DNA from 3 places in the Streptosporangium sp. NPDC004379 genome. Region 2 is predicted to be linked to each of the others. Evidence: riboswitches for the same ligand, from Rfam matches in the RefSeq annotation. Region 2 holds a riboswitch; each other region holds the start of a gene.
What was found. A riboswitch is a leader RNA that binds a small molecule or an ion and turns the genes downstream of it on or off. The one in region 2 is predicted to bind cyclic di-AMP.
Positions count from the first base shown of each region.

Region 1 (10,264 bases), on a different contig from region 2:
GTGGGACCCGGCCGGGCCGGCCCCGTCCGTCGCGCGGGCCGGCCGGGGAGACGTCAGTCGGACTCGCCGAGGCCGATCGAGAAGGCGGCGTCGAGGTCGTGCCGGGAGTAGGTGCGGAAGGCGACGTGGGTCTCGGTGTGCAGCACCCCGGGCACCTTGTTGATCCTGCCCGGGATGACCTCGGCGATCTGCTCGTAGGCAGGGACCCGCACCATCGCCATCAGGTCGTACTCGCCGGTTATGGAGTACACCTCGCTCACCCCGTCGAGCTCGGCGATCGTCTGGGCGACCTCGGGGATCCGGTCCACCTCGGCGGTGATGTGCACGATCGCGGTGACCACGGGCTTCCTCCTCGTTGAGTGCGGCTTGCAGTCTCGCAAAGCTGCTTGCAGTCTCAGAAGCTATCAGCGCTCCGGGCGGCCCTCACGCGGCCGGTGGGAGTCCATCCCGCGGTAGGCGTGGTCGATGCGGGCCCGCAGCCGCCCGGCCCCGTGCACCGGCAGGCTCCAGGTGCCCTCCACCTGCACCAGCCGCACTCCGGGGCCCTCCAGCCAGCGCAGCACGCACTCGGTCTCCTCGGCCAGGGCGGCGGGCAGCGGGCCGGGCCCCGGCACGACGGTCTCGGCCGTGGCCACCAGCGCCTCCACGAAGGGCACGGGGTGGACGCCGCGGGCCATGACCCCGGCCGAGACCAGCCGGCCGTGCCGTACGACGTGGACCTCCCAGGCGCCGTCCGCCGCGGGGGCGGCGGCGACGAGATGGGGGAGGGAGGTCAGCGCCCGCAGCCGCTGCATGCGCGCGGCGACCCGGACGTAGGCGGCCAGCCGGTCGCGGTCGGCCGCGGCCTCCTCGTAGCGCTGGTCGAGCGACAGGCGCGTCATCCGCGCCTCCATCGCGGCGAAGACCGCCGAGGCGTCCAGCTCCATCGCCCGGCGCGCGGCCGCGGCGAGCTCGCCGTACTCCTCGGGGCTCTGCCGGCCCTCGCAGGGCGCGCCGCACCGGCCGATGCCGAACAGGGCGCAGGCCGGGCGCCGGGAGCGGGGGGTGATCCGCTCGGTGCACTGCCGCAGCGGGACCGTCTCGTGCAGGGCGGCGCGGGCGTCCTCGGCGGCGCGGGAGCCGCCGAACGGGCCGAGGTAGGCGGCGCCGTCGTCCTTGACCTCGCGGACGATCGACAGGCGGGGGAACCGCTCGGCGGTCAGCTTCAGCCAGACCGCCCGCTCGGGGAAGCGCGACCGGCGGTTGTAGCGCGGCTTGGCCGAGCCGATCAGCCGCAGCTCCCGGACCTCGGCCTCCAGCGGGGTCGCGCAGACGATGGGCCTGACCCGCTCGGCCAGCCCGACCATCTCGCGGATCCGCGGGCGGGTCTCGCTCGCGGTGAAGTAACTGCGCACGCGGGTGCGCAGGTCGACGCTCTTGCCGACGTACAGGGGGTCGCCGCGGTGGTCCTCGAAGACGTACACGCCCGGGGCGGCGGGCACCGAGTCGGCGAGATGGCGCTTGCGGCGCTGCTCGCGGGTGGGCGCCCGGGTGAAGCCGCGCAGCTCCTCCAGGGTGTGCACGCCGAAGGACCCGGCCCGCTCCAGCAGCGCGTGCAGCACGTCCACCGTGGCGCGGGCGTCGGCCAGGGCGCGGTGGCGGGGCTCGGTGCCGCTGAAGAGCCGGGCCAGCGTGGCCAGCTTGCAGTTGGGGGCCTCGTCACGGGTCAGCAGCCGGCGGGCCAGCACCACGGTGTCGACCACCGGGTGGTCGGGCGGGGGATGGCCGTGGGCGGCGCAGGCCGCCTTGACGAAGCCCACGTCGAACCCGGCGTTGTGCGCCACCAGCGTCGCGCCCCGGGCGAACTCCAGGAAGGACGGCAGCACCGCCTCGATCTTCGGGGCGGCCACGACCATGCCGTCGGTGATGCCGGTCAGCACGGAGATGAACGGGGGGATGGGGGACCCGGGATCGACCAGCGTGGCGAACTCACCCAGGACCTCGCCGCCCCTGACCTTGACCGCGCCGATCTCGGTGATCGCGTGCTCGGCCGCGGAGACACCGGTGGTCTCCAGGTCGAACACGACGAACGTGATCTGGTCGAGGGGGGTGCCCAGCTCGTCCAGCGTTCCCTGTACGGCGTACTCCACGGTTCAAGACCATAGAAGCCCCCACCGACATTCGCCGCCCGGCCCCCGGTGTCCGCCCGGCGGGCCGGAGCCGTCGATCTCCGCTCGGGCCGGTGCCGCCGGGGGCCGATCTCACGCGGTGATCTTCGCTCGGGCCGGTGCCGCCGGGGACGGCCGTACGCGGTGATCTCCGCTCAGGTCGGTGCCGTCGCGGGCTGGCCGTACCCTTGACGTCAAGACCGATCCGAGTAGGGGCCGTGATGAGTTCAGCCGGAGAGGGCCTGTCTCGTCCGCTGCCCGAGCAGGTCCGCTCACACGTCGTGGAGCTGGCGGCGCAGGTCCTGGGGGCGATGCCCGCCGCCGCCGTGCCCTCCCCGCTCAGGGGGATCGCGAAGTTCGACCCGCGCAAGCGGGCCAGGCTGGGCAGCGCGCCGATCGCCGCCCAGCTGGAGAACGACAAGGAGTTCCGCGAGGTGGTCGCCGAGGCGCTGGCGGCCGAGTGGCCGGACCTGGTGGCGAGCCTCGCCGAGGGCGTGGCGCCGCCGGCGGCAGAGCCGTCCCTGGTGGCCGCCGCGGCCTACCTCACGCGCCCGCCCGGCTGGGCGGACATGGTCGAGGCCGCCCGCGACGACCTGGAGCGGTCGGCCGCCGCGGCCGAGGGGTCGGCGATGGAGCAGACCGTCACCCGGCTGCGCGAGCAGCTCGCCGCCCAGAAGACCGCCGCCAAGGAGGAGGGCGAACGGCTGCGCGAGCAGCTCAAGGGCGCCCGCTCGGAGATCTCCGACCTGCGGCGCCGGCTGCACGACGCCCGCGAGCGCGCCCGGGCCGCCGAGGCGCGGGCCGCCGGGGCGGAGGAGGAGGCCCGCGAGGCCATGGCCGCCGCCGCGTCGGCGGGCAGCGCGGGGGAGAGCGAGCTGCGCCGCCTGCGCGAGCGCCTCGCCGACGCCGAGCGGCAGCTGGAGACCACCCGCCGGGCCGCCCGCGAGGGCCGCAGCCTGGAGGACGCCAAGGTCCGCATGCTGCTCGACGCCCTCCAGGACGCCGCCGCGGGGCTGCGCCGGGAGCTCGCCCTGCCCTCCGGCATCCACCGGCCCGCCGACTCGGTGCTCTCTGTGGCGCCCGGCGGGCAGGGGGCCCAGGCGGTGCCCGCGCGGGCGCTCGCCGACGACGACCCGGCCCTGTTCGACCAGCTGCTCGCGCTGCCGCAGATCCACGTGATCGTGGACGGCTACAACGTCACCAAGACCGGGTACGGCACGCTCACCCTGGCCGACCAGCGGGCCCGGCTGCTCACCGGCCTCGGCGGGCTGTACGCGCAGACCCGGGTCGAGCTGACCTGCGTCTTCGACGGCGCCGAGCTGAACGGCCCGGTGCCGGTGTCGGCCCCGCGGGGGGTGCGGGTGATGTTCAGCTCGCCGGGGCAGATCGCCGACGACCTCATCCGCCAGCTCGTCCGCGCCGAGCCGGTCGGCCGCGCGGTCGCGGTGGTCTCCTCCGACCGGGAGGTCGCCGAGTCGGTCCGCCGGATGGGCGCCCGGCCGGTGCCCTCGGTGCTGCTGCTGCGGCGTCTCGGGCGTACCTGAGGCCCGTGTCCCGGCCGGGACACGCCGGGCCATCGGGAGAGATCACTTCGAAATCAAGCAAAACCCCCGAAAAGGTGAGCCAGCCCTTACCTGTTCTGTACTATTTCGCCCCAGGTCTTCGCACTGGGGAGGCGGCACTGTGGCCGTGGCGGGTATGCCGGTTTGGGTTGGACGTGTACCGGTGGCCGCGGGGCTCGCCCTCGCGCTGCTCCTGGTGCCGGTCGGCGGTGCGACCGCCGATCCGCAACCCACGCTCGCCCAGGCCAAGCGGAAGCTGGCGAAGCTCAACGACGAGGCCGACAAGATCGTCGAGAAGTACAACCAGGCGGGCGAGAAGTGGAAGAAGGCCCGCAAGAAGTACGAGACGCTGAACGGCGACCTCTCCAAGCAGACGGCCAAGGTCGCCGGCCTGCGCGAGGAGCTCGTCACGATGGCGGTCAGCTCCTACCAGTACGGCTCCGTGACCGGCTGGGAGGGACTGATCAACCAGAGCGACCCCGGGTCCCTGCTGAGCAGCATGGCCGCGGCCGACCAGATGGCCGCCTCCCGCGCCCGCTACCTCAACGCCTTCGACGAGGCCACCAAGACGCTGCGCGACAACCGGGACCGGGCCAAGACCGCCCTCTCCGAGGCCGACAAGACGCGTGACGAGCTGGCCGGCGAGAAGGCCAAGGTCGAGAAGCTGGTCAAGGCGCAGACCAGGCTCCTGGACCGGCTGGGCACCTACCAGCGGGGCAATCCCAACGGAACCGGGATCAAGTACAACGGCCCGGCCTCCGGCAACGCCCGCGCCGCCCTCGCCTTCGCCTACGCCCAGATCGGCAAGCCGTACCGGTACGGCGCGACGGGCCCGGGGAGCTGGGACTGCTCCGGGCTCGTCCAGGCGTCCTGGCGGAGCGGGGGCGTCAGTCTGCCCCGCACCACCTGGGAGCAGTGGAGCTGGGGCGCCAGCCGCCGGGTGCCGGTCAGCTCGCTCCAGCCCGGCGACCTCGTCTTCAGCTCGGGCCTGGGCCACGTCGGCATCTACGTCGGCGGAGGGAAGATGGTGCACGCCCCGCAGACCGGGGACGTCGTCAAGATCGCTCCCCTCCGCAGCGCCCTGGTCGGCGCCGTCCGCCCCTGAGCCGCCCGGGACCCCGGGGGCCGGCGGGGACACCCGTCTACGGCGCGCCGGGGAGCCGTACCGTGGCGAGGAGGCCGCCGTCGGGGCGGGGGGCGAGGACGAGCGTCCCGTCGTGGGCGCGGACGATGCTGTGCACGATGGCCAGGCCGAGCCCGACGCCGGGGTGCTCGCCGGTGCGCACGCGTTCCGTTCCGCGCCGGAAGGGCTCGGTGAGGGCCGGCACCAGTTCCGGCGGGAGCCTGCGGCCCGTGTTCTCGACCCGCAGCACGCTCGTGCCGTCGTGCGCCTCGGTGCGGACCGTCACGGTGCCGCCGGCGGGGAGGTTGTGGACGACGGCGTTCTGGACGAGGTTCGTCACCATCCGCAGCAGAAGCTCGGCGGAGCCGCCGGTCCTGGCCGCCCCGCCGGTGACGTCCAGCGTGATCCGGCGCTGCTCGGCGAGGGGGAGCAGCGTCTCGGCGGCCTCCTCGGCGAGGAGGGAGAGGTCGACGCTCTCGCGGGTGAAGTTCCCGCGGTCGCCCCGGCTGAGCAGCAGGAGGGCCTCGATGAGGTCGATCGCCCGCTGGTTGACGGTGTGCAGGCGCTCGATGAGCTCGTCCCGGTCCCGCGCGGGGTCCCTGCGGGCGACGTCGAGGAGCGTCCGTGAGATCGCCAGCGGGGTGCGCAACTCGTGGGAGACGTTCGCGGCGAACCTCTGCTGCTCGGCGAAGTGGGACTCCAGCTGTTCGAGCATCGAGTCGAACGCGTCGGAGAGCTCACGGAACTCGTCCTGGCGGCCCTCCAGGCGGATCCGGTGGGACAGCGACCCGTTCCCGGTCATCCGGGCCGCGTCCGTGATCTGTGTGAGCGGCGCGAGCATCCGGCCGGCGAGGATCCATCCGCCCAGCAGGCCGAACGCCAGCAGGAAGGCCAGTGCCTGTGCCGCGCGGGGGACGAAGGCGCGCTGGAGGTCGGTGCGGTTGGGGATGAACCGCAGGGCCGGCGCCCCGGGCCGGGCCGCCTCCGGCCCCGTCCCGAGGGCGCCGTCGGGCACGTAGCGCAGCAGGAACACCCACACCACGGCCAGCAGGAGGGCGCCGGCGAGCATGAGGAACCCGGCGTAGCTGATGGTGAGCCTCAGCCGGACGCTGGGCCCCGGACGCCTGTTCAACGGGCTCCTGCTCAACGGGCGCCGGGGCGGGCGGGATCGCCGCCCGCGCCGCCGGTGTCGATCCGGTAGCCGACGCCGGGCACCGTGGCGATGAGCCACGGCTCACCGAGCCGTTTGCGCAGCGCGGAGACGGTGATGCGGACGGCGTTGGTGAAGGGGTCGGCGTTCCCGTCCCAGGCCCGCTCCAGCAGCTCCTCGGCGCTGACGACCCCGCCCTCGGCGGCCACGAGGACCTCGAGCACGGCGAACTGCTTGCGGGTGAGCGCGACGTAGCGTCCGTCCCGGAAGACCTCCCGGCGGAAGGGGTCCACCCGCAGGCCCGCGATCTCCCTGACCGGGGGCCGGGCGTGGGCGCGTCTGCGGTCGAGCGCCCGGAGGCGCATCACGAGCTCCCGGAGGTCGAACGGCTTGGTGAGGTAGTCGTCGGCGCCGAGCTCGAACCCGGAGGCCTTGTCGTCGATCCGGTCGGCGGCGGTGAGCATGAGGATCGGGATGCCGCTGCCGGAGGCGACGATGCGCCGGGCGATCTCGTCGCCGGAGGGGCCGGGGATGTCGCGGTCGAGGACCGCGAGGTCGTAGGAGTTGACGCTGAGCAGCTCCAGGGCGGAGTCGCCGTCGCCGGCGATGTCGGCGGCGATCGCCTCCAGCCGCAGACCGTCACGGACGGCCTCGGCCAGGTACGGCTCGTCCTCCACGATCAGTACGCGCATGCCGGAAGCCTAGGCGGCCCGGCATATCGCCGGGGTATGCGAGGACCTGTACGCGGCGGGCACTCGGCTCAGCCCACCGGCGCCGGCTCGGGGCGGGACCGGCCCGGCGGAGCCTCCGCCGCGGTGCGCCACCAGCGGTGCGACGCCAGGGCGGCCAGTGCGGCGCCGGCGGCGTTGAGCAGGACGTCGTCCACCGAGGACACCCGGTCCAGCCGCAGGACGTACTGCGCGGTCTCGACCATGATCGAGCAGCCTGCCCCGAGCGCGAGGATCCGCGGTACGGACGCCAGCGCCGCGAACCGCATCGGGGCGAAGAACCCCAGCGCCGCGAAGATCAGCAGGTTGCCGCCGATGCCGAGCGGCCCCATCGTGGGCAGATCCTGCAGTGGGAGCAGACTCACCCGGCCGGGGGCGACGCCGGCCTCCGGGCCGGGCATCATGGTGATCCATACGAACGGCACCGTGCCGTGGACCATGCCCAACTCGGCCAGCGACGTCCGCCACGCCGACGCGGCGCCGGCGGCACGCCGGACGCGCGCCAGAGCCCACGCCACCAGGGCGGACGGCGGCACCGCGACCAGTGTCATGAGCAGCACGCCGTTCTCCGTGCCGAGGCAGCCGTGCCACCGGCCGGCCGCGCAGCTCGGGGCGGCCATCAGGAGCGGCCGCCGCAGGACGAACGCCACGCCCGCCAGGCCGAGGACCGCCAGGCAGGCGAGCACGATCCCGCGCGTACGGCGGGGCGGTGCTGACAGGGATGCACTCCGGTTCATGCCTCCCATCGAAGGGGGAGGGCCGTTGCGGGGACGTATGCGATTTTCGATACGCCGGCGATACACGGAGTCCCCGGCCGTCCCCGGCCGTCCCCGGCCGTCCCCCGACGCGGGCCGGGACGACGGGGCGGTGGCACGGCCGGTCGCACGCTCCGTCAATGATCGTTACCATCACGTGATTCACGTCACAAAAGCCATGATTTTTCGGACTGATCACGGAAGTGTGACAAGCGTCATATTTGCCCGGTGAAATCGGCCCCTGAACAGTGGCCCGTCGATCGCCCGAGGCGTTTTCGATCTATGTATCTTTTGTGATTCCTTTGCCCTCTCCTGGGAAACAGGGGTAACTTCTGGCGTCGCGGCGAGCAAGCCATGCCACCGCGCCGGGCCCGGCCCGTCATGCCGGCGCCTGTCAAAGATCCATAAAGATCCATTCGGCCGTCGCACCCTGCGAGGAGCGCTCCCACCTGCGACGGCCTGCCGAATCCGTGCAGCCAGGAGGCACGGAACCGGGGACCCACCGGCCCGACACGTGGCCAGGGGTGAATCGGCGCGCCCGACGCGCCGTAGGGCTTCTTCCCGGCCCGAACCCGTCAGCTAACCCGGTAGGCGTCAGCGGAAGTCCCAAGGAGAAATCCTGTCTACCACCCCGCGTAACCCCCGTTCGTCGCGCTTTTTCCGCGTTTGCGCCAGTGGTTTCGCCCTCACCGTGACGGCCTCGGCCGGAGCGGTCACGATGGGCTCCCCGGCGGCGCTGGCCGACACGGGAACCGGTCCCGTTCTCCAGGTCAGGAGCACCGCCTCTCAGGTTGAGAGGCCGGTCGCCGCCTCCGCCGCCTCCGCGGCGCACACCAGCGCCAAGAAGACGGCGAAGGCGAAGAAGACCACGCTGAGCAGGACCGCACTGCAGAAGGTGAAGGCGTCCAAGGCCGTCTCGGCGGCCAAGAAGCAGATCGGCGATCCGTACCGGTGGGGAGCCTCCGGTCCCGGCGCGTTCGACTGCTCCGGTCTCGTCCGGTACGCGTGGCGCAAGGCCGGCGTCTCCCTCCCCAGGGTCACGAACAGTCAGTACCGAGCCGTGCGGAAGAAGGTCTCGTGGAGCAGCCTGCGCCCCGGTGACCTGCTGTTCTTCTACGGCAAGGGCCACGTGGGCATGTACGTCGGCAAGGGGAAGATGGTCCACTCCCCGAGCAGCGGCAAGACCGTCAGGGTCGTCCCCCTGAAGGGGTACTACCGGTCCTCCTTCTCCGGGGCGGTCCGTCCCGGAGCCTGACGGATCCCGGCCGCCGCCCCCCTGGGGCGGCCGGGAAGACGGCCCCGCCCGTCCCTTCGAAGGGACGGGCGGGGCCGCCGCGCGTCCGGGGCCGGTCGCTAACATCGGACGTGTGCGCGTCCCGACAGAGCGTCGTGCCGTGCTCGCCGGAACCCTGACACTGGCGGTCGCCGCCCTGGCCACCGGCGCGGGCCCGTTCCCCGCGCCGCGCGACCCGTGGCCCGGCGGCTCCGTCACCGTCCGCGGCGAGCACTCCGTCGTGATCGGCCACCGCGTCCCGGCGGCCCGCCTCGCCGACCTGGCGGCCGGCGCCGACCGCGCCCGCCGTACGGTCCTCGACGTCTGGGGGCCGGTCCGGGCGGTGGTCCTGTTCCCCGCGGACGACGCAGAGGCGGCGGCGCTGGCCGGCGCCGCGCCCGCCGCCGTCGCCGGCCTGGCCGCGCTGGCCGACGCGGGCCGGGTGATCGTCCTGCCGTCGGGGTACGCCAGGCTGAGCGGGACCGGCCGGGACGTGGTGCTCGCCCACGAGCTCACCCACGTGGCCACCGGCGCCACCCGCGGCGGCCGGGTGCCGGTCTGGCTGTCGGAGGGGTTCGCCGACTACGTCGGTTACCGTGACGCCGGGATCGCGGTCCCGGCGGCCGCCGCCGAACTGGCCGCCGAGGTGCGCGCGGGCCGCCTGCCCGAGCGGCTCCCCGGCCCCGCCGACTTCGCCGCGGACGCCCCCCGGCGGGCGCAGGCGTACGAGGAGGCGTGGCTCGCCTGCCACTACGTCGCGCGGCGGTACGGCGAGCGGACGCTGGTGAGGCTCTACGGTAGCGATGTCGGCGATGTGCTGGGCCTGTCCCCGGCGGAGTTCGCCGCCGGCTGGCGCGACCACCTGAGAAGGGAGCTGGGTTGACGTCCTCCCCACGCCCGAGGGCGGTGTCCCGGCGATCGGCCGCGCCGGATGCGGCCGACGCCGCAGCGGCGGCGGTCGTGCCCGGGGGGTGGCGGCCCGCCGGATGGGCGCTGGCCGCCCTGGGCGCGGCCACGGTCGCGGTCGTGGCGCTCACCACGCCCTGGCGGGCCCTGCCGTCCGCCGCCCCGGCCGTCGCGCCCGACCCGGCGCGCGACTTCACCGCCGGGCAGATCGCCCGCTCCGAGGCGTTCGACGCCGCGCTCACCGCGCCCGCCTACCTTTCGCTCGGGCTGACCCTCCTGGTCGCCGGGGTGCTGGTGGCAACCCCGCTGGGCGCCCGGCTGCTCGGACGGCTGCGCGGACCCCGGTGGGTGCGGGCGCTGCTCGGCGTCGCCGGGCTGTCCGCGGCGGTCGAGGCCCTACGCTGGCCGCTGGGCATGTGGTCGGAGACGCAGCTGCGCGCCTACGGCCTGTCCACCCAGACCTGGCCCTCCTGGACCGCGGACCGGCTCAAGGACATCGGTGTCCGGACCGCGCTGCTCGCGATCATGGTGCTCGCCGTGACGGTGCTGGCCGGGCGCTTCCGGCGCTGGTGGATACCCGCCGCGGCCGGCGCGTTCACGCTGACCGTGGCCGCGTCCTT
Region 1 covers NZ_JBIAMC010000001.1:319,563-329,826, reverse strand. The annotation lists gene ACFYSC_RS01350 (Lrp/AsnC ligand binding domain-containing protein) at 54-341, opposite strand; gene ACFYSC_RS01345 (DEDD exonuclease domain-containing protein) at 405-2,129, opposite strand; gene ACFYSC_RS01340 (NYN domain-containing protein) at 2,369-3,691, shown strand; gene ACFYSC_RS01335 (NlpC/P60 family protein) at 3,873-4,814, shown strand; gene ACFYSC_RS01330 (sensor histidine kinase) at 4,852-5,964, opposite strand; gene ACFYSC_RS01325 (response regulator transcription factor) at 5,976-6,674, opposite strand; gene ACFYSC_RS01320 (VanZ family protein) at 6,743-7,447, opposite strand; cyclic di-AMP (ydaO/yuaA leader) riboswitch at 7,916-8,074, shown strand; gene ACFYSC_RS01315 (C40 family peptidase) at 8,157-8,720, shown strand; gene ACFYSC_RS01310 (hypothetical protein) at 8,833-9,621, shown strand; gene ACFYSC_RS01305 (M48 family metallopeptidase) at 9,618-10,264, shown strand, end outside.
Region 1: it holds a riboswitch for cyclic di-AMP, as region 2 does, so the genes downstream of both, ACFYSC_RS01315 (C40 family peptidase) here and ACFYSC_RS14585 (NlpC/P60 family protein) in region 2, are expected to answer to the same signal.

Region 2 (10,264 bases):
GCTGGCCGTAACCCGGCTGCGCCCCCTGCTGGCCGTAGGCGCCCTGGTCGTACGACGGCTGCTGCCCGTACCCCGGCTGCGCGCCCTGCTGGCCGTAACCGCCGGGCTGGCCGTAACCGGGCTGGTTCTGCCCGGGTCCGGTGCCGTCCGTCCGGTACCCCACCACCGTCGCGTCGGGGTCGAGACCCCCGGGGCCCTGACCCGTGTCGTGCGAGCCGTATCCGGAGTGTCCCGACGGGGTGCGATCGCGGTCGGGATCATCCTGCGGATACGGCGGCTGTCCGTTGGTCACCGCGTCACCTCACTTCGACTACGCATGCGGCGCATTCGAGACTCACATGCACGTTGAAGCACAAGGTATCGAGATAGTCGTCCGAGAGTCACCTTTTGTCACAGTCACAACTGCGGTCATCACGCTTGACCAGGGGCGGTAGATGAAGCAGCATCCGCGTGTTCCCCAGGGTGTTCGGCTTCACGTGCTCCAGGTCGAGGAACTCGGCGACGCCCTCGTCGTAGGAGGCGAGCAACTCGGCGTAGACCTCGGGCGAGACGGGCGTGCCCTGGATCCGCCGGAAGCCGTGGCGCGCGAAGAAGTCGACCTCGAAGGTGAGGCAGAAGACCCTGCGCAGGCCGAGTTCGCCGGCCGTGCGGATCAACGCCGAGACGATCATGTGGCCGATGCCCTGGCCCCGGCACGCCGGATCGACGGCGACGGTGCGGATCTCGGCGAGGTCCTCCCACAGGACGTGCAGCGCCCCGCACCCCATGACGGCCCCGTCCCGCTCGGCCACCCAGAACTCCTGGACGTCCTCGTACAGGGTGACCGTGGCCTTCTCCAGCAGTCGCGGCCCGGCGCCGCCGTAGGTGTCGACCAGCCGCCGGATCGCCCGCACGTCCGGCGTGCGGGCGCGCCGGACCGTGACCTCGCCCGTGGCCCCGGCCGTGACCCCGCTCGCCGACCCGGCCGTCGCCCCGGTCCCGTCCGTCAGGGCGTCCGCCGGGGAGGGTTCCGCAACCTGCTCCATGACCGATCAGCGTACGTCCTCGGCGCACCCCCATTACGGCCCAGCCGTAACTTCGGTCACAACGGCACCGCCCGGCTCCCGGTGTCACCCCCGTCGCGCCCGGCCGGAAACCCCGGTGACGGCGGCCGTTCGCCCTCGGCATGGACCGGGGCCTGCGGCTACATGGGTGGTATGCCGCTCATAGCGACATGGATCCAGGTTGACAGGCATGAGGATCATGAAAGTATGTGATCTGCCTGTGACTTTCCGGTTGTGAAAGCTCTACCGACTTTATGGTTCTGGTTGAGCATGAACCTCCAATTGCACTAATGTCCGTGCTCGATGTCAGCTTCCCCGAAAAGCTGACCCGCCGAATCCCCGGACCCGGGGAGCCGGGGACCCACCCTCCACGCGTCCCCAGGGGTGAATCCGAGCCGTCACCGGCGTGCTCGGTAGGGCTGCCTCCGGCCCGAACCCGTCAGCTAACCCGGCAGGCGGCCGAGAGAGGAGCCCGTTGGTGAAGCGCACGCCGCGCCGTGGCAGTGGACGTCCAGCCGGACCCGTCCCGATGCGGGAGCGCGCCTCCCGTCGCCTTTCCGGCCGGACGGCCTCCATCGGGCTCGCGTTCACCCTCCTCGCGGTCGGCGCTCCCATGACGTCCGCCGGTGCGGACCCGAAACCGGACCTCCGGCAGCTCGCCAAGCAGGTCGAGAAGCTCCACGTCGAGGTCGAGACGCTCGCCGAGCAGTACAACGGCGCACGGGTGAAGCTCAAGCAGGCGCAGCGCGCCGCCGAGGTGGCCAAGAAGAACCTGTCCACCAGCGAGACGGAGCTGGAGTCCCGGCGCACCAAGGCGACCCTCCTCGCGCAGAGCACCTACATGTCGGGGGGCCTGGGCTCCACGCTCGCCTTCACCCAGTCGAGCGACCCCGACACCTTCCTCGACCAGGCCGCCACCAGCTACGCCCTCCAGCAGCGGCAGAGCGAGGAGGTCGCCCAGGTCGCCCAGGCGCTCAAGGTCGCCGAGCAGGCTCGGGCCAGCGCCAGCGCCCGGTCCACCGAGGTCAAGAAGCTGCTGGGCGAGCTCGGCGACAAGCGTTCCAAGATCGAACGCCTGGTCGGCAAACTGGAGGGCAACCTCTACCGGGAGGTCCGCGACCGCGCCCAGAGCATGCAGGGCCGGGCGACCAGGCTCACCGTTCCGGTCGTGGGCCAGGGCAAGGCGGCCGAGGCGGTGCGCTGGGCGCTCACCCAGCAGCTCAAGCCGTACGTCTGGGGCGCCGAGGGACCCAACTCCTTCGACTGCTCGGGGCTGGTCCTGTGGGCCTACCAGAAGGTCGGCATCAGCCTGCCCCACTACACCGGTGACCAGTGGACCGCCGGCACCCACGTCTCCCGCGACCAGCTGCGCCCCGGCGACCTGGTCTTCTTCTACAGCGACCTGCATCACGTCGGGATCTACCTCGGCGCCGGCCTGATGATCCACGCCCCGCAGACCGGTGACGTGGTCCGCATCGCCCCCATGGGCAACCGGCCCTTCGCCGGGGGCGTGCGCGTCGCCGACTGAATCGGCCGGCGTACGGCCGGACCGGACGGACACGGGCACACGATCAGCCGGATGCACGGCCTGACCCGACGGGCGTATGACCGGCCGGATGCACGAACCGGCCGGACGGACACACGACCAGCAGGGTGCACGGCCTGACCGGGCGGACCACGACCGGCCGGTGCACGGCGGACCGGCCGGGTGTACGGCGTCAGATCAGGCGGCGGCGGGCGGCCCAGGCCACCGCCTCGATTGCGGTGGCCACGCCGATGCGGTCACAGATCCCGCGCAGCCTGCGCCGGACCGTCCGGCCGCTGATGTCGAGGCGGCGGCCCACCCTGTCGACGGTGACGCCCTTGGCCAGCTCGGCCAGGAGCACGAGGTCCTCCTCGCTGAGATCGATGTCCTCAGTGCCCGGAAGACTTTCGCCGCGGCGGGAATCCACTTCCGGATATGCCATCTAGCAACTCCCCCCGCAACGGGACTCAGGCGTGAGCACGCTGGAATCGATGTCGCCCGTCAGGAACGGTAAACGCCCCGTTCAAAGGTCGTCAAGCTCTGCTCTTCATAGAGATGGCCCACACTATTGACAGAGTGGGCGTTACATGAAGTACTCATGATATGTCGGGCCCATTGTGATTAAGCAGCGGCCGAGCCGGAGGGCGCGCCGCCGGACCGTCGTCGCGCCCGGGGCCCGCGCCAGGCGTGTCCGCGGTCTGTCCGCAGCCTGCCCGCGGCATGAGCCGAGGTCATCACCGTGATCCACCCCGAAGCCGCACCGCGGGGCCATGCCGTGGACCACCGCGGGTCCTCCGCCGGGACGAGCCGTACGGTCGGCGCCCGCCGCATTTCCCACAGAAAACGATCGGTCCGGCGGGCGTCGCGCATCCCGTCGACCGCGGCCCCCGGCCACGCCCCTGACGGCGCCGAGAAAATCATCACGCAATGGCCGTCGGATGAAACCGGCTTTCCGGCATTCCGCGGGGAGCTGATCGCCGGCCGCCCGGATCATCGGGGAAATGGCGTCTCCGCTCAGCGGGAGGAACGGAACGAGCCCGCGGTCCACGGGACCGCGGGCTCGTCAGGCGGGGCCGGAGGGCCTGGCGGACCGGGCCCGCGGGGCGGACCCGGTGGCGCTCAGCCGGTGGGCTTCACCAGCGGGAACAGAATGGTCTCGCGGATGTTCTTGCCGGTGAAGGCCATGACGAGGCGGTCCACACCGACCCCCACGCCGCCGGTGGGCGGCATGCCGTACTCCAGGGCGGTGAGGAAGTCCTCGTCGAGCTGCATGGCCTCGGGGTCGCCGCCCGCGGCGAGCAGCGACTGCTCGGTGAGGCGGCGGCGCTGCTCGATCGGGTCGCTCAGCTCCGAGTAGCCGGTGCCGAGCTCGGTGCCGAACCCGATGAGGTCCCACTTCTCGGTGAGCAACGGGTTGTCCCGGTGCGTCCGGGCCAGCGGTGAGGTCTCCAGCGGGTAGTCCATGACGAACGTCGGCTGGATCAGGGTGTGCTCGACCAGCTCCTCGAAGAGCTCCTGGACGAGCTTGCCCTGGCCCCACTTGGGGTCCCAGCGGATGTCGCGCGCGTCGGCGAGCTTGCGCACGTGCTCCAGCGGAGTCTCGGTCGTCACCTCCTCGCCCAGCGCCTCCGAGACCGATCCATAGACGGTGACGCGCGGCCACTCGGGCAGGCCCAGGTCGATCTCCTGCCCCTCGTGGACCACCACGGAGTGGCCGAGCGCGGCCACGACCGCGTTCTGGATCATCCGCTGGGTCAGGTCGGCGATGCCGTTGTAGTCGAGATAGGTGCCGTAGGCCTCCATCATCGTGAATTCGGGGTTGTGGGTGGCGTCCGCGCCCTCGTTGCGGAAGTTGCGGTTGATCTCGAAGACCTTCTCGATGCCGCCCACCACGAGCCGCTTGAGGTAGAGCTCGATCGCGATGCGGAGGTAGAGCTCCATGTCATAGGCGTTGATGTGCGTCCTGAACGGCCGGGCCGAAGCGCCGCCGTGGATGCGCTGCAGCATCGGCGTCTCGACCTCGAGGTAGCCCTCGCCGTGCCAGAAGTCGCGGATCGCCCGCACGACGGCGCTGCGGACGTAGGCCATCCTCCGCGCCTCGTCGTTGACGACGAGGTCGAGGTAGCGCTGACGGACCCGGGCCTCCGGGTCGGTCAGGCCGACGTGCTTCTCCGGCAGCGGGCGCAGGCACTTGGAGGTGATCGCCCAGCGGTCGGCGAGGATGGACAGCTCGCCCCGGCGGGAGGTGATGACCTCGCCCTCGATGCCGACGTGGTCGCCGAGGTCGACGTCGCGCTTCCACGCGGCCAGGGACTCCTCGCCGACCCTGTCCAGGGAGATCATGACCTGGAGATCGGCCGAGCCGTCGCGGATGGTGGCGAAGCAGAGCTTGCCACCGGTCCGGGACAGCATGACGCGGCCGGTGACGCCCACTTTGTCGCCGGTCGCGGTGTCAGCGGCGAGATCGGCGTATTTCTCGCGGATCTCGACGTTGGTCGCGGTGCGCGGGAAGGTCACCGGGTAGGGGTCGACACCCTCGGCACGGAGGCGATCGAGCTTCTCCCGGCGCACGCGCATCTGCTCGGGCAGATCGTCGGCCGGGTTCGTCAGGTCAGCGGTCACAGAGCCAAGGGTACCGATGTCCGGCTACGGAACGTTTCTGTTATAGATCAGCCTGAGCCCGATCAAAGTGAGCCACGGCTCGTGGACGTCGATCGAGCGGGCCTCCCCCACCACGAGCTGCGCCGCGCTGCCGGTGGCGACGACCGTGACGTCGTCGGGGTCGTCGGCCAGCTCTGCCGCCATCCGCTCGACGATCCCGTCCACCTGGCCGGCGAAGCCGTAGATGATGCCGGCCTGGAGCGCCTCGACGGTGTTCTTGGCGATCACCGAACGCGGCCGGACCAGCTCCACCTTGTGCAGCTGCGCGCCGGCCGCCGCCAGGGCGTCCACCGAGATCTCGATGCCGGGCGCGGTGACCGCGCCGACGTACTCGCCCTTGGCGGAGACGGCGTCGAAGGAGGTCGCGGTGCCGAAGTCGACGATCACGCAGGGCCCGCCGTACAGGTTGATGGCGGCGAGCGCGTTGACGATGCGGTCGCTGCCGACCTCCTTGGGGTTGTCCATCCGGACCGGCACGCCGGTGCGGACGCCGGGCTCGACGATCACGGCGTTGACGTCGCCGTAGTAACGGCGGCACATCTCCCGCATCTCGTTGAGCACCGACGGCACCGTGGAGCAGATGACGATGCCATTGACGTCGGTGCCCTTGAGCAGCGGTGACTGGCCGAGCAGGCCCTGCAGCACCACGGCTATCTCGTCGGCCGTGCGCCGGGCGTCGGTGGCGATGCGCCAGTGCTCGATGACCTCCTCGCCCTCGAACAGGCCGAGAACGGTGTGGGTGTTGCCGACGTCGATGGCGAGCAGCATCAGTATCAGTTCCCTCGAAGGTCCATGGCGATGTCCAGCGCGGGCGCCGAGTGGGTGAGCGCGCCCACGGCGAGATAGTCGACGCCGGTCGCGGCCACCTCACGCGCCGAATCCAAGGTCAGCCCTCCGCTGGACTCCAGTCGTGCCCTGCCGCCCACCAGCCGTACGGCCCGCGCCAGGTCTTCCACGCTGAAATTGTCCAACAGGATCTCCTCGGCTCCTTCCGCGAGCACCGGCTCGATCTGGTCGATCCGGTCGACCTCGACCTCGATCGGCAGCCCGGGGTACGCGTCGCGGACGGCCCGGAACGCCTCCGCCACCCCGCCGGCGGCCACGACGTGATTGTCCTTGATCAGGGCGGCGTCCGAAAGCGACATGCGGTGGTTGACCCCGCCGCCGCAGCGGACGGCGTACTTCTCAAGGGCCCGCAGGCCGGGCAGCGTCTTGCGGCTGTCCCTGATCCGCGCGCCGGTGCCCGCCACGGCCTCGGTCCAGCGGCCGGTGAGGGTCGCGACGCCGGACAGGTGGGTGAGCAGGTTGAGGGCGGTCCGCTCGGCGGTCAGCAGGTCGCGGGTGGCGCCGGTGACCGTCATCAGGACGTCGCCGCGGGAGACCCGCTCGCCGTCCTTGACGCGGCGCTCGACCACGACGCCGTCCCCGCCGACGCGGGAGAAGACGGCCTCGGCGAGGGCCAGCCCGCAGACCACCCCGTCCGCGCGGGCCACCACGTCGGCGGTGTCGGTACGGCCGGCGGGGATGGTGGCGGCGCTGGTGACGTCGCCGGCCTCCTGGAGGTCCTCCCGCAGCGCGGCCTCCACGACCGCCTCCACCCCGGCGGGGTCGAGGCCCGCCTCGGCGAGTTCGGCCGCCGCCCGCGGCGGCAGCCCGGTCGTGCGCCGCTCGTGGGGCACGTACGTCATCGTGATTCCCTCCGATGTCAGGGTCAGGTCCAGGTGGCCCAGCCACCAGGCATCATTCCGGTCGGGGAAGTCCTCGCGCCAGTGCGAGCCGCGGGTCTCCTCCCGGTTGCGGGCCGCCGCGACCAGTGCCGACGCGACGGTCAGCAGGTTCGTGGCCTCCCACGACTCGGTGCACGGCTCGACCGCCACCGGGGTCCACCGCGCGCCCAGCAGGGCCTTGGCGACCTCGGCCAGCGACTCCTCGCCGCGCAGCACGCCCGCGCCCCGGCTCATGTGCGCCTGGATCCGGGGGCGGGTCCGGGGGTCGGCGAGGCCGGCCGGCCGCCCGTCGGGCACGGGCACGGGCGGGGGGACGGAGTCGCCGGGCGCCGGCCGTACGGCGTGGATGTCGGCGGCGATCCGCTCGGCGAAGACCAGCCCTTCGAGAAGCGAGTTGGAGGCCAGCCGGTTGGCGCCGTGCACGCCGGTGCAGGCCACCTCGCCGCAGGCGTACAGGCCCGGCACGCCGGTACGACCGCGCAGGTCGACGCGGACGCCGCCGCTGGCGTAGTGGGCGGCGGGCGCGACCGGGATGGGCTGCGTCACCGGGTCGATGCCGTGCTCCAGGCAGACCGCGTGGATCGTCGGGAAGCGGGTGCGCCACTTGTGCTCGCCGAAGTGGCGGGCGTCGAGGTACATGTGAGCGGCGCCGGTCTCGCGCATCCGCCGCATGATCGCCTTGGCCACGACGTCGCGGGGGGCGAGGTCGGCCAGCTCGTGGACCCCCCGCATGAAGCGGGTGCCGTCGGCGTCGACGAGCACCGCGCCCTCGCCGCGGACCGCCTCGGAGATCAGCGGCTGCTGGCCGGTGGCGTCCTCTCCCAGCCAGAGCACGGTCGGGTGGAACTGGACGAACTCCAGGTCGCGCACGACGGCTCCGGCCCGCAGCGCGAGGGCCACGCCGTCGCCGGTGGAGACGACGGGGTTGGTGGTCGCGGCGTAGACCTGGCCCATGCCGCCGGTGGCCAGCACCACGGCGCGGGCCCGGACCGCGCCCACGCCGTCGCGTTCGCCCTCGCCCATGACGTGGAGCGTCACCCCGGCGGTCCGGCCCTCGGCGTCCTTGAGCAGGTCGAGCACGAGGGCGTGCTCGATGACCTCGATCGCCGACTCCCGGATCGCCTGTACCAGGGCCCGTTGCACCTCGGCTCCGGTGGCGTCGCCGCCCGCGTGGACGATGCGGTCGCGCCGGTGGCCGCCCTCGCGGGTGAGCTGGAGCTCGCCCGCGGCGTCGGTGTCGAACCGCGCCCCGGTGGCGATCAGCCGGCGCAGGGCGTCCGGGCCCTCGGTGACCATGGCCCGCACCGCCTCGGTGTCGCAGAGGCCGACCCCGGCGAGGAGGGTGTCGGACAGGTGCTCCTCCGGGGTGTCGGCGGGGTCGAGCACGGCGGCGATCCCGCCCTGCGCCCAGCGGGTGGATCCCGACGACAGCACGTCCTTGGTGACGACCAGGACCCGGGCGGCGGGTTCGAGGGCCGCGTACCGCAGGGCCAGGGTCAGGCCCGCGACGCCGGAGCCCACCACGACCACGTCGGCCTCGACCGTCCAGCCGGGCGGGGGCGCGGTCAGCCTCTGGGGGATGGCCGGGATCGTCATTGCCGCCTCCTTGTGGGATGGGTAGAGGCACCTGATTTCGTCAATGTGACGATAACGCCTGCCGGATGACGCTTCTTCCCCGGGGTGCCTCCAGGCCGCCCCGGACCCTGGCCCACAGAAGGTCTTTCATGGGATGATCAGATGATCTTTTTTCATCGAGGCCGCCTCGGAGAGTCCGGGCGCGGTCCGTCGTCCTGGAGGTCCGACATGCACCAGCCCGTCACCGTCGTGACCGGGGGCAGTCGCGGCATCGGCGCCGCGATCTGCGCCCGTCTCGCCGCCGACGGCCACGACGTCGTCGTGGGCTACCGCTCCGACACCGACGCCGCGGAGGCCGTCGCCGGGACCGTCCGCGCGGCCGGCCGCCGCTGCCTCACCGTCCCGGCCGACACCGCCGACGAGACCTCCGTGGAACGCCTCTTCGACGCCGCCGCCGAGCTCGGCCCGGTCACCGGGCTGGTCAACAACGCCGGGATCAGCGGCGGCAACGGCCGCCTCGCGGACGCCGACGCCGACGGCATGCGCCGCGCGCTGGAGGTCAACGTGCTCGGCTACCTGCTGTGCGCCCGCCGTGCCGTACGGGACATGGCGCGGACCGGCGGCGGGGCGATCGTGAACATCTCCTCGGCCGCGGCCACCCTCGGCAGCCCCGGCCAGTACGTCCACTACGCCGCCACCAAGGCCGCCGTGGACGCCATGACCGTCGGCCTGGCCAAGGAGGTCGCCGCCGACGGCATCCGGGTCAACTGCGTGGCCCCCGGCATCATCTGGACGGAGTTCCACGCCGACCCGCAGCGCCCGGCGAAGCTCGCCGGAACCATCCCCATGGGCCGCGCGGGGAGGCCGGAGGAGATCACCGGAGCCGTCTCCTGGCTGCTCTCGGCCGACGCCTCCTACACGACGGGGGCGGTCCTGCGGGTGGCGGGAGGCATGTAGGCCCCCCACCGGGCCCCTGAGGGGCACGCCGCCGGGGACGCGGAGGGACACCGGGGGCACGGAAACCGCCCGATTGCCGAACCATGACGTTCCCGCCGGACAGTACATAGGCGTGGAAACAGATATGCATGCCCGGGTGCGCGCCGGTGACGCCGACGCGTTCGGGCAGCTCTTCGACCAGTGCGCCGGATCGGTGTACAGCCACGCCTTCCGCCTGACCGGCGACTGGTCGGCCGCCGAGGACATCGTCTCGCTGACCTTCCTGGAGGCGTGGCGGCTGCGGGCCAGGGTCGACGCCGTCGGCGGCTCGCTGCGCCCCTGGCTGCTGGGCATCGCCACGAACGTCGCGCGCAACACCACCCGCGCCGCCCGCCGGTACCGGGCCGCCCTCGCCAGACTCCCCCCGGGCACGGCGGAGCCGGACATCGCCGACGAGGTAGCGGGCCGCCTGGACGACCGGCGATCCCTGGACGAGATACGGGCCGCCCTGACCGGGCTGCGCCGTTCCGAGCGGGAGGTCCTCGCCCTGTGCGTGGGGGCCGGCCTGGGCTACGCCGAGGCCGCGCGGGCACTCGGCCTGCCGGTGGGCACCGTGCGCTCCCGGCTGTCCCGGGCCCGCAGGAAGCTCGCCGCCCTCACCGGTACGGCGAAGCCCCCGGAACCGCGCGCCGGCCGCGGACAGACAGATGGTGACCGCGGAACCGCGGTCCGGTCCGTCCGGGAGAACACCGCATGACCCCCTTCCCACGTCCGAAGGCGGGGGTCCCCGCCCTTTT
Region 2 covers NZ_JBIAMC010000006.1:23,112-33,375, forward strand. The annotation lists gene ACFYSC_RS14575 (RDD family protein) at 1-292, opposite strand, end outside; gene ACFYSC_RS14580 (amino-acid N-acetyltransferase) at 381-1,025, opposite strand; cyclic di-AMP (ydaO/yuaA leader) riboswitch at 1,363-1,516, shown strand; gene ACFYSC_RS14585 (NlpC/P60 family protein) at 1,522-2,571, shown strand; gene ACFYSC_RS14590 (LuxR C-terminal-related transcriptional regulator) at 2,762-3,010, opposite strand; gene lysX (bifunctional lysylphosphatidylglycerol synthetase/lysine--tRNA ligase LysX) at 3,688-5,190, opposite strand; gene ACFYSC_RS14600 (type III pantothenate kinase) at 5,215-5,997, opposite strand; gene ACFYSC_RS14605 (L-aspartate oxidase) at 6,003-8,552, opposite strand; gene ACFYSC_RS14610 (SDR family NAD(P)-dependent oxidoreductase) at 8,760-9,488, shown strand; gene ACFYSC_RS14615 (RNA polymerase sigma factor) at 9,613-10,224, shown strand.

Region 3 (10,264 bases), on a different contig from region 2:
ACGGGTGGCCGGCGCCGTCGCCGACATGCGGGCGCACGGCGCCGTCATCGCCCACGTGCGAGTCGGATTCACCGAAGCCGACTGGGCGGCGGTCCCGCCCGCCAACAGGACCTTCTCCCTCATCGCGCAACAGCGCCTCATGCACCACGAGGAACCCGGCACCGCCTTCCACGACCGGCTCACCCCCGCGCCCGGTGACATCACCGTCCGTAAGACCCGCTACGGCGCGCTGTCCACGACGGACCTGGACCGGCGGCTGCGGGAGCGCGGAATCACCACCCTGGTCATCGCCGGCGTCGCCACCGGCGGCGCCGTGCTGTCCACCGTCGCCGACGCCGCCGACCGCGACTACCGGCTCCACGTCCTCTCCGACGGCGTCGCCGACCCGGACCCTGAGACCCACCGGACCCTGATGACCGGCGTCCTCCCGAGAATGGCCCACATCATCGACACCGCCGGGCTGCGTTCGCTCCTGCGGGAGAACCGGCCCGGCCGGGCGGGGACGGGCGGGGCGGGGACCGGCGGGACATGACCATCGACGATCGGCGGCCGTCAGCGGCCGGACCACCGGCGGCCCTCACCGGGCCGTGTCCGCCTCACCCCCGGGGACCGGTTCCGGAGTCCGGGGACGGTCGCCGGTGTGCGGGACAATCACCGGTGTGCGAGTCGGGCTGCTGGGACCGTTCGAGGTCCGGAACGGTGACGGGGCCGTGGTGGAGGTCCCCGGGGTCCGGCTGCGCGCGCTGCTGGCCGTACTCGCCCTCGAACCGGGCCGGGCCGTCACGCGGGCGAGGCTGGTCGACTGGATCTGGGGGCGGCGGCCGCCCGCGGACGAGGCGAACGCCCTGCAGGCACTGGTGTCCAGGCTGCGCAGGGCGCTGCCGGACGGTGCGATCGAGGCGGACTCCGGCGGGTACCGGCTGGTCGTCGACCCCGACGCCGTGGACGTGTGCCGGTTCGAGCACCTGACCGGCCTGGCCCGCGCCGCCGGGCCCGCGGCGCGGGCGGAGCTGCTGCGCTCGGCCCTCGCGCTGTGGCGCGGCACGGCCATGGCGGACATCGCGCCGCGCGACAGCGACGCGTTCGACGCCGCGGTCGCGCGCCTGGAGGAGCTCCGTGTCACCGCGCTGGGGGACCGGGTGGAGGCGGACCTCCGCCTCGGCCGCGGTCCGGAGCTGGTCTCCGAGCTGACCGGGCTGGTCGCCGCGTATCCGCTGCGGGAGGGGTTCGCAGCGGCCCTGATGCGGGCGCTCGCCGAGGCGGGGCGCACGGCCGAGGCGCTGGCCGTGTACCGGCGGACACGCGAGCGGCTCGCCGAGGAGCTGGGCGCCGACCCGTCGGCCGGACTCTCCGCCCTGCACGTCGCGCTGCTCCGCGGCGAGCCGGGCGAGCCGGGCGGGCGTACGGAGAACCGCGGGACGAACCTGCGCGCCGAGCTGACGAGTTTCGTCGGCAGGGACGACGACGTCTCCGCGGTCGCCGCCCTCGTCCGCGGGCACCGGCTGGTCACCCTGACGGGGCCGGGCGGCTCCGGCAAGACCAGGCTGGCCACGGAGACCGCCCGGACGATGCTCGCCGGGCTGCCGGACGGGGCGTGGCTGGTCGAGCTGGCCCCGGTGCGGGCGGACGGCGACCTCGCGCAGGCCGCGCTCACCGCGATCGGCCTGCGCGACCAGGGCCTGCTCGGCGGCGCGCGGGGCGGGGAACCGGCGGACCGGCTCGCCGCCGCGCTCCGCGAGCGCGCGACCCTGCTGATTCTCGACAACTGCGAGCACGTGATCGAGGCCGCCGCGGCCTTCGCGGACCGGCTCCTGGGCGAATGCCGGAGGCTGCGGATCCTCGCCACGAGCAGGGAACCGCTCGGCATCATCGGGGAGGTGCTGTGGCAGGTCGGACCGCTCGCGTCGCCCGCCGAGGGAGCGGACCCCTCCGAGGCCGGGTCCTCGCCCGCGGTGCGGCTGCTGCGGGACCGTGCGGGTCTGGTGCGCCAGGACATCGGCACGGGTGCGGGCACCCTGTCGGCCATGGCGCGGATCTGCCGGGCTCTCGACGGGATGCCGCTGGCGATCGAACTGGCCGCGGCGCGGCTGCGCACCATGTCCGTCGACCAGCTGGCGCACCGGCTCGACGACCGGTTCCGCCTGCTGAACGGCGGCAGCCGTACGGCGCTTCCCCGGCACAGGACGCTGCGCGCGGTCGTGGACTGGAGCTGGGATCTGCTGACCGAGGCCGAACGCCGCGTGCTGCGGCGGCTCTCGGTGTTCTCCGGCGGGGCGAGCCTGGAGGCGGCCGAACGGGTGTGCGGGGACGGCGCGTCCGGCGGGGAGCAGGTGTTCGACCTGCTGACCGCGCTGGCCGAGAAGTCGCTGCTGATCGCCGGCGGCGACGGCGCGCCGCGCTACCGGATGCTCGACACCATCGGGGAGTACGCGGCGCACCGGCTCGCCGAAGCCGGGGAGATCGAGCGGGCGCACCGGGCGCACCTCGCCCACTTCACCGAACTGGCCGAGACGGCCGAGCCGCATCTGCGCCGGGCCGGGCAGCTGGAGTGGCTGGCCGTGTTGAGAGCCGAGCACGACAACATCGGCGCGGCCCTGCGCCGGGCGATCGCCGCCGGATGGGCAGGGGAGGCGATGCGGCTGGTCACCGCGGTGGGCTGGTACTGGTTCCTCAGCGGGTACCGGACCGAGGGCGCCGAGTTGAGCGTCGCGGCGGCCTCACTGCCCGACGAGGCGCCCGGTGAGGTGCCCGACGAGGTGCGGGCGATGGCGTACCTCCTGGTGACGGTGTTCGCGACCTCCGGGCCCGGCCGCGACCAGTACCGGGCACGGGAGTGGATCCTGCGGGCGCACCGGCTCACCCGGCGCGGCGGGCACAGTAACCCGCTGCTGGGGTTCGTCGCGCCGCTGGAGCGGATGCTGCGGGAGCCGGCGGAGTTCCTGCCCGCGTTCGAGCCGCTCATCGCCGACGACGATCCGTGGGTGCGCGCGCAGGCCAGGCTCACGCGCGGCCGGCTGCGGCTCACCCACGGCGGCGACGAGACCGGCGTGGACGCCGACGCCGGGATCGCCCTCGCCGAGTTCCGCGCGCTGGGAGAACGGTCGGGGATCTCGCTGGCGCTGGCCTTCCTGGCCGACCGGCTCGCCATGCGCGGTGAGTTCGCGCGCGCGTGCGAGCACTACGAGGAGGCGGTCGTGGCGCTGACCGAGGTCGGCGCGGCCGAGGACGTGGTCGGCCTGCGGGCGCGACAGGCCCAGCTGTACTGGCTGCTGGGCGATGAGCGGGCCTGCGCCTCCGCCATGGCCGAGGCGCAGCGGTGCGCGGACGGGATCGCCTGGCCGGACGCGTACGTGCTCGCCGAGCTGGCGCTTTCGAAGGCGCAACTGGCGCGCTGGCGCGGCGAGCCGGACCAGGCGCGCCGGCACCTGGCCGCGGCCCGGGCGACGCTGAGCGAGGAGGGGGAACCGGACGTCTGGCTCCGCGTCAGGGCCTCTGACCTGTACGGCTACCTCGCCGATGACCTCGACGAGGCCCGCGCGCACCGCAGCGAGGCGCTCCGCGCGGCCGTGGAGACGGCATATCCGCAGGCGATCGCCGGGGTGCTGGTCGGGATCGCGGATCTCGCGCTGCGCCGGGGGGACCACGAGCGGGCCGCGCGGCTGCTCGCGGCGAGCGACGCCGTGCGCGGCACCCCGGATCTCTCGCAGCCGGACGTCTCCAGGATCGCCGGGGAGGCACGGAGCCGCCTCGGCGGGACCGCGTTCGCCGAGGCGATCCGCGACGGGCGGCGGCGCGACTGGCACGAGCTGGCCGAGACCGCCCTCGGCCCGTGAGCGTCGCGCGCCGGTCGGCGGCGCGGACGCCGCCGGGGTCCCTGCGGCGACCGGGTCCGGCGCGGGGCGGCGCCGGCGGGCGTGTCAGCGGCCGTGTCAGTACGGCGACGGCCCGGTGTCAGCGCGGCGGGCGATGGTGGACGCCGTTGAGACCCGGCCCTGAAGGCCGACGAGAGGAACCACCATGGAACACACCGTCACCGGGCTGCCCGCCGAGCGCCGGCCCGGCTGTCCCTTCGACCCGCCGTCGGAGCTGGTCGAGGCGCGCGAGCAGGGCCCCATCAGCCGCTACGTCTTCCCCGACGGGCACCGGGGCTGGCTGGTCACCGGGTACGACCTGGTCCGGTCGGTCCTGGCCGACCCGCGGTTCAGCTCGCGCAAGGAGTTCATGCTCCATCACCCGTACATCGACTACAGCGGCGTGGAGACCGTCCCTCCGGCGGGACCGGGCGAGTTCATCCTCATGGACGACCCGCGGCACAGCCGGTACCGCAAACCGCTGATGGGGAAGTTCACCGTACGGCGGATGCGCCTGCTCACCGAGCGGATCGAGCAGATCACCGCCGAGCACCTGGACGCCATGGAGAAGACCGGGCCGCCGGCGGACCTGGTGACCGCGTTCGCCAAGCCGATCCCCGCCGTCGTGATCTGCGAGCTGCTGGGCGTGCCGTACGAGGACCGGGGTTCCTTCCAGGAGAACATCGACAAGTTCCTCAACGGGGAGACGAGCGACGAGGACCTGTTCGCGGCCTACACCGCGACCCAGGGCTACCTCGCGGAGCTGGTGGCCTCCAAGCGCGCCGCCCCGACCGACGACGTGCTCAGCGACCTCACCGACGGCGACCTGACCGACGAGGAGCTGAGGGGGATGAGCCTGATCCTGCTGGCGGCCGGGCTCGACACCACCGCGAACATGCTGGCGCTGGGCACCTTCGCGCTGCTGCGCGAGCCGGAGCAGCTCGCCGCGTGGCGCGCCGATCCGGCGCTCACCGACGGGGCCGTGGAGGAGCTGCTGCGGTATCTGACCGTCGCCAAGATGTTCATGAGGACGGCGCTGGAGGACGTCGAGCTGGGCGGCCGGATCATCGAGGCCGGTACGACGGTCGTCCTGTCGAACCACGCCGCCAACCGCGACCCCGAGCGCTTCACCGACCCCCACGTGCTCGACCTGCGCAGGCGGGAGGGCGGGCACGTGGCCTTCGGCCACGGCGTCCACCAGTGCCTGGGGCAGCAGCTGGCCCGGGTCGAGATGCGGGTCGCGTTCCCCGCGCTGCTGGACCGCTTCCCCTCGTTGCGCCTGGCCGTACCGGCGGAGGAGGTCGCGCTGCGCCCGGAGGTGGCGGACATCTTCGGGGTGAAGAGCCTCCCGGTCACCTGGGACGCCTGACCGCCGAGGGCGGGCGTGGCGGTGTCCGTCCCACCCGGTGGTCCGGGTGGGACGGACACCGGGCCGGCCGGCGCCCCGGCCCGCCGGTCACGCCGACCGGCGGCCCAGGGCGCGGAGCTGGTCCGGGCTCAGCGCGGAGACGTTCTGGTCGATGGGCGAGTCCGAGTACTGGTGGATCGTCCACGCCTTCCAGCCGGCCGGGGGCGTCACGGCGCCCTTCTCCCGGCCGTAGGCGGCCACCCACAGCGGGTACTGCTCCAGCCCCGCGCCGTAGGTCTCGGCGAAGTTCAGGCCGCTGTAGAACATCGGCGTGACGCCGGTCCTGGCCTTCACGTGTGCCAGCCACGCCTTGGCCCAGGCGTTGACCTGCTCGACGGAGCGGTCGTCGGTGGCCTCCAGGTCCAGGACGAGCAGGTCGCCGCGCCTGGCGGGCTGCGCGTCCACGACGGACAGGAAGTGCTCGGCCTCGGCGATCGGGTCGTTGCCCGGGTGGCCGAAGTGGTAGGCCCCGCGCACGATGCCCTTCTTGTCCAGCTCCCTCCAGTGCCTGGCGAAGGAGCGGTCGCGGAACGTCGTGCCCTCGGTGGCCTTGATGATGCCGAACTGGGCGGAGCTGGTGCTCCAGTCGTAGGCGGGCTGGTAGTTGGAGACGTCCAGTCCGTAGGTGAGCGGGCCCGCCTCCTGCTGGGAGACGCGCTGGGCGGCCGCGATGTGCCCGGCGGGCGAGGCGGAGGCCGTGACGGGGGCGATGCCGCCGAGGGCGGCGCCGGTCAGGACCGTGCCCGCGAGGGCCAGGCCGAGACGGTTTCCGAGCGTGCTGATCCGGGGGTTGCGCATGGGGTGTCGGCTCCTTGCTTCCATGTCGCCTACCGGGTTAGCTGTCGGGTTCGGGCATGGAAGTGCCCTACGGACGCGTCGATGAGAAGTCGTCCGATTCACCCCGGAAAAGGTGGGTCCCCGGTTCCGCTGGGAAGGCGCGGATTCGGCGTCCGCACGCCGTCGGCGGGCATTGCCACGGAAACGGCGTCGGGTCCAGTCGATGGAGCGGCTCTCGTGCCGCTGGGGCGGCTTTCGCGCCGCGATGACAAAAGGTATGCGTTGCCCCACGGAAAGGGCAAGTGACCTGCGGCGGAGCGGATCGCGCCGGTGATCCGGAGGGTGTCGGACCACCCTGCCCGCAGGGGATCGGGGCCCATGGTAAAAATTGACGCCTCGCCGTCCCGGACCGGGCGGGAACCGGGCCGCCCGCCGTGGCGACCGGACTTCCCGGCGGTCGCCACGGCGGCCGCATCTCGGCCATACGTCCGGTCTGTAGGGATTCGTGGTGTCCCCTTGGTAACAGCTCCGTAAGAGCGCGCCGTTACCTGACGCATACGGACCGTGATGTTCGGCAGGCTGGGGGGAGATCGGATCCGGCGACGGGGAGGCGAGATGCAGGATGATCATGGTCCGGCCCGCGGGCGCGGTTCCGGTGCGGGCCCCCGCGGTCGCATGCCGTACGGCGGGCCCCCGGGCGGCCCGCCCGGGTCCGCCGCGTCCCCGTCCCGTCCGCCGGTCCGCCCCGAGGCCCGGTACGACGGTCCGGCGCAGAGCCCCGGAGACCCGTTCATGCACGGCTCGCTGGTGGACGCCGGCATCGCCCTCGCCGGTCGGCCGCGCCACCCGGCCGGGGAACGGCCGCGTTCCTGGACGGGTCCGCGTCTCCGGCGCGACCGGCTGCTGCGCCCGGCGCTGATCGGCGCCTTCCTGGCGGCCGCCGGGCTCGGCGTCTGGACCTCCGGCCGGTCCCCGCTGGACGACCGGCCCTCCGCCGTGGCGGCCCCGCTGCCCGCGCCGTCGCTCGCCCCGCACGGCACCGCGGTCGTCCACCCGCCGCAGGCCGCCCGCACGCCCTCCGCCGAACCCGGCAGGGTCATGGTCGTCCGCGAGCTGAAACCACGCCTGGTGCGGCCCCGGGCCGACGCGGCGGACACCCCGGACGGCCGCGCCCCGGGGGAGGAGCGGCGGCACGCCGCGGCACGCCGTACGCCGGAGGCCGCTACGCGGACGGAAGCGGGAACGGAGGCGGGGGCCGGGGCCGGAGGCGACAGGCCGGGCCACCGGGAGACACGGGGCCTCTCGCGCCCGCCGCACGCCCCGCACGACCGCGGGCACGGGCACGGGCACGGGCACGGCCCGGGGGCGCCCGCCCCCGAGGCCGGACCGCGGGGCCGGGCCGACGGCGGCGCTCCCGGTGCCCCGGCCCGTGACGCCCGTGACGCCCGGGACACCTCCGCCGGTCCCGGCGGCCACGACGGCTCCGGCGGCGTGGGGCTCCGGTTCGACACCGCCTACGCCTGCCGCGACTTCCGGCCGGACGACTGGCGCCACGACTTCTGCGTCCGGGCGTGGAACGACTACCGCAGAAGCAACGACCTTCCCTAACCTGGGGGCCGCGCCCACCCGCGAGTGAAGGAGCACCGGTAATGGCGCACGATGAGATCACCGGCCGCCGCTCCGTGCCGGCCCAGGACGCCGCCGGTCGGACGGCCGACGGCCACGAGCAGGATGCCTTCGGGCGGGGCCGCTCCGGCGCGGCCGGCCATGAGGAACCCGGCGCGCGACCGGCGACCGCCCAGGCCGCCGGGCCCGACGCTCCGCCGGGGGTGGAGATCCGGCCGATGCGCCGACGCGACGCCGAACAGGTGCTGGCCATCTATCAGGCCGGGCTGGACACCGGCCAGGCCAGCTTCGAGACCCTCGCCCCGAGCTGGGAGGGCTTCACCGCGGCCAGGTTGCCGCACCTGCGCCACGTGGCCTGCGACACCGGCACCGGCCAGGTGCTCGGCTGGGTGGCCGCCTCGGCGGTCTCGGCCCGCCCCGTCTACGCCGGGGTGGTCGAGCACGGCGTCTACGTCCACCCGGGCTGCCAGGCCCAGGGGATCGGCCGGGCTCTGCTGGCGGCGTTCGTCTCCGCCAGCCAGGACGCCGGCGTCTGGACGATCCAGTCCGGCGTCTTCCCCGAGAACGCCGCCAGCCTGGCCCTGCACCGGGCGCTCGGTTTCCGGGTGGTCGGCATCCGCGAGCGGATCGGCCGCCACCACGGCGTCTGGCGGGACGTGGTGATGATCGAGCGCCGCAGCACCTCGACCGGAACCTGAATCGCCGCCCGGGAACATCGGCTGCCGGGCGATGGTCGCACAACCCGCGGCCGGTGTGCCCGGTGTCCCGGGCCTCACCTTTCGCCTTCGTGGAACACCGTTCGTCTGGGGCCGCGTTGCGCTTTTCGCCGAGAGGTGACACGCACACGTGATGGCTGAGGGCCTCGCTGTTGCGAACTCCGTCGCGACTCCTCCGATCTCCCCCTGAAATCGATGTATGTCAATATAGAGAAGTATCGATTTCGATGAATGTCTATATGGAGGACGTGTGGAACCTCTGGAACTCCTGGAGTGCAGCCCGCCGCTGACCCGCGAGCCGCTGGACGCCGGGCAGGCGGCCGGGGTGGCGCGCGTGTTCAAGGCGCTGGGCGACCCGGTACGGCTGCGCATCCTGTCGATCGTGGCCAGCCGCGCCGGCGGCGAAGCGTGCGTGTGCGACATCACCGACGCCTTCGAGCTGTCCCAGCCGACCATCAGCCACCACCTCAAGGTGCTCAAGGAGGTGGGGCTGCTGACCTCTGAGCGGCGCGCCTCCTGGGTGTACTACCGGCTGGTGTCCGAGACGCTGGGCGAGCTGTCGGCGCTGCTGACCCTGCCCGCCAATGAGCCCGCCGGCGTGACGGCCGCTGCAGCGGCGGTGCCGCGGTGATGTCGGCTCAACCCGCACAGGCCACCGCGCCGCCAGCCGGGGTGATCGGCGCTCTGTCGGTGCTGGATCGGTTCCTGCCGGTGTGGATCATCGCGGCCATGGGCGCAGGGCTGCTGCTCGGGCGTCTGGTGCCCGGCCTGGACACCGCGCTGGACACCGTCAAGATCGGTGAGATCTCGCTGCCGATCGCGCTCGGCCTGCTGCTGATGATGTATCCGGTGTTGGCCAAGGTCCGCTACGACCGGCTCGGCACCGTCACCGGCGACCGCCGCCTGCTCCTCTCCTCCCTGCTGCTCAACTGGGTGCTCGGCCCGGCGCTGATGTTCGCGCTGGCCTGGATCTTCCTGCCGGACCTGCCCGAGTACCGCACCGGCCTGATCATCGTCGGGCTCGCCCGCTGCATCGCCATGGTGCTCATCTGGAACGACCTGGCCTGCGGCAACCGGGAGGCCGCCACGGTGCTGGTCACGCTCAACTCCATCTTCCAGGTGGTCGCCTTCGGCGCGCTGGGCTGGTTCTACCTGCAGGTGCTGCCTGGCCGGCTCGGCCTGACGCAGGCCGCACTCGACGTCTCGGCCTTCGACATCGCCTTTTACGTGCTGGTCTTCCTGGGCATCCCGCTGGCCGCCGGCTACGCCTCGCGCAAGCTCGGAGAGCGCGCCCGGGGCCGAGACTGGTACGAGCAGCGCTTCCTGCCGCGCGTCGGCCCGATCGCCCTGTACGGGCTACTGTTCACCATCGTCATCCTGTTCGCCCTGCAAGGCCACACCATCACCTCCCAGCCCGGCGACGTGGCCCGCATCGCACTGCCGCTGCTGGCCTACTTCGCCCTCATGTGGGGCGGCGGCTTCGCGGTCGGCAAGGCGATCGGCCTGCCGTACGACAAGACGACCACGCTCGCCTTCACCGCCGCCGGCAACAACTTCGAGCTGGCCATCGCGGTTGCGGTCGGGGTCTTCGGCGTCACCTCCGGCCAGGCCCTGGCCGGAGTGGTCGGCCCGCTCATCGAGGTCCCCGTCCTGGTCGCCCTGGTCTACGTCAGCCTGGCCGGCCGCCGCCTGTTCAGCAAGGAGCCCGTAGGTGCCTGACAAGCCGAGCGTCCTGTTCGTCTGCGTGCACAACGCCGGCCGATCCCAGATGGCCGCCGGATGGCTCGTCCACCTGGCCGCAGGCCGCATCGAGGTCCGCTCCGCAGGATCGGCCCCCGCCGATCAGGTCAACCCCGTCGCCATCGAGGCGATGCGCGAGGTGGGCA
Region 3 covers NZ_JBIAMC010000021.1:87,649-97,912, reverse strand. The annotation lists gene ACFYSC_RS32705 (cysteine hydrolase family protein) at 1-532, shown strand, start outside; gene ACFYSC_RS32700 (BTAD domain-containing putative transcriptional regulator) at 660-3,833, shown strand; gene ACFYSC_RS32695 (cytochrome P450) at 4,018-5,220, shown strand; gene ACFYSC_RS32690 (glycoside hydrolase family 25 protein) at 5,308-6,057, opposite strand; cyclic di-AMP (ydaO/yuaA leader) riboswitch at 6,069-6,218, opposite strand; gene ACFYSC_RS32685 (hypothetical protein) at 6,829-7,644, shown strand; gene ACFYSC_RS32680 (GNAT family N-acetyltransferase) at 7,686-8,360, shown strand; gene ACFYSC_RS32675 (ArsR/SmtB family transcription factor) at 8,629-9,009, shown strand; gene arsB (ACR3 family arsenite efflux transporter) at 9,009-10,097, shown strand; gene ACFYSC_RS32665 (arsenate reductase ArsC) at 10,090-10,264, shown strand, end outside.
Region 3: it holds a riboswitch for cyclic di-AMP, as region 2 does, so the genes downstream of both, ACFYSC_RS32690 (glycoside hydrolase family 25 protein) here and ACFYSC_RS14585 (NlpC/P60 family protein) in region 2, are expected to answer to the same signal.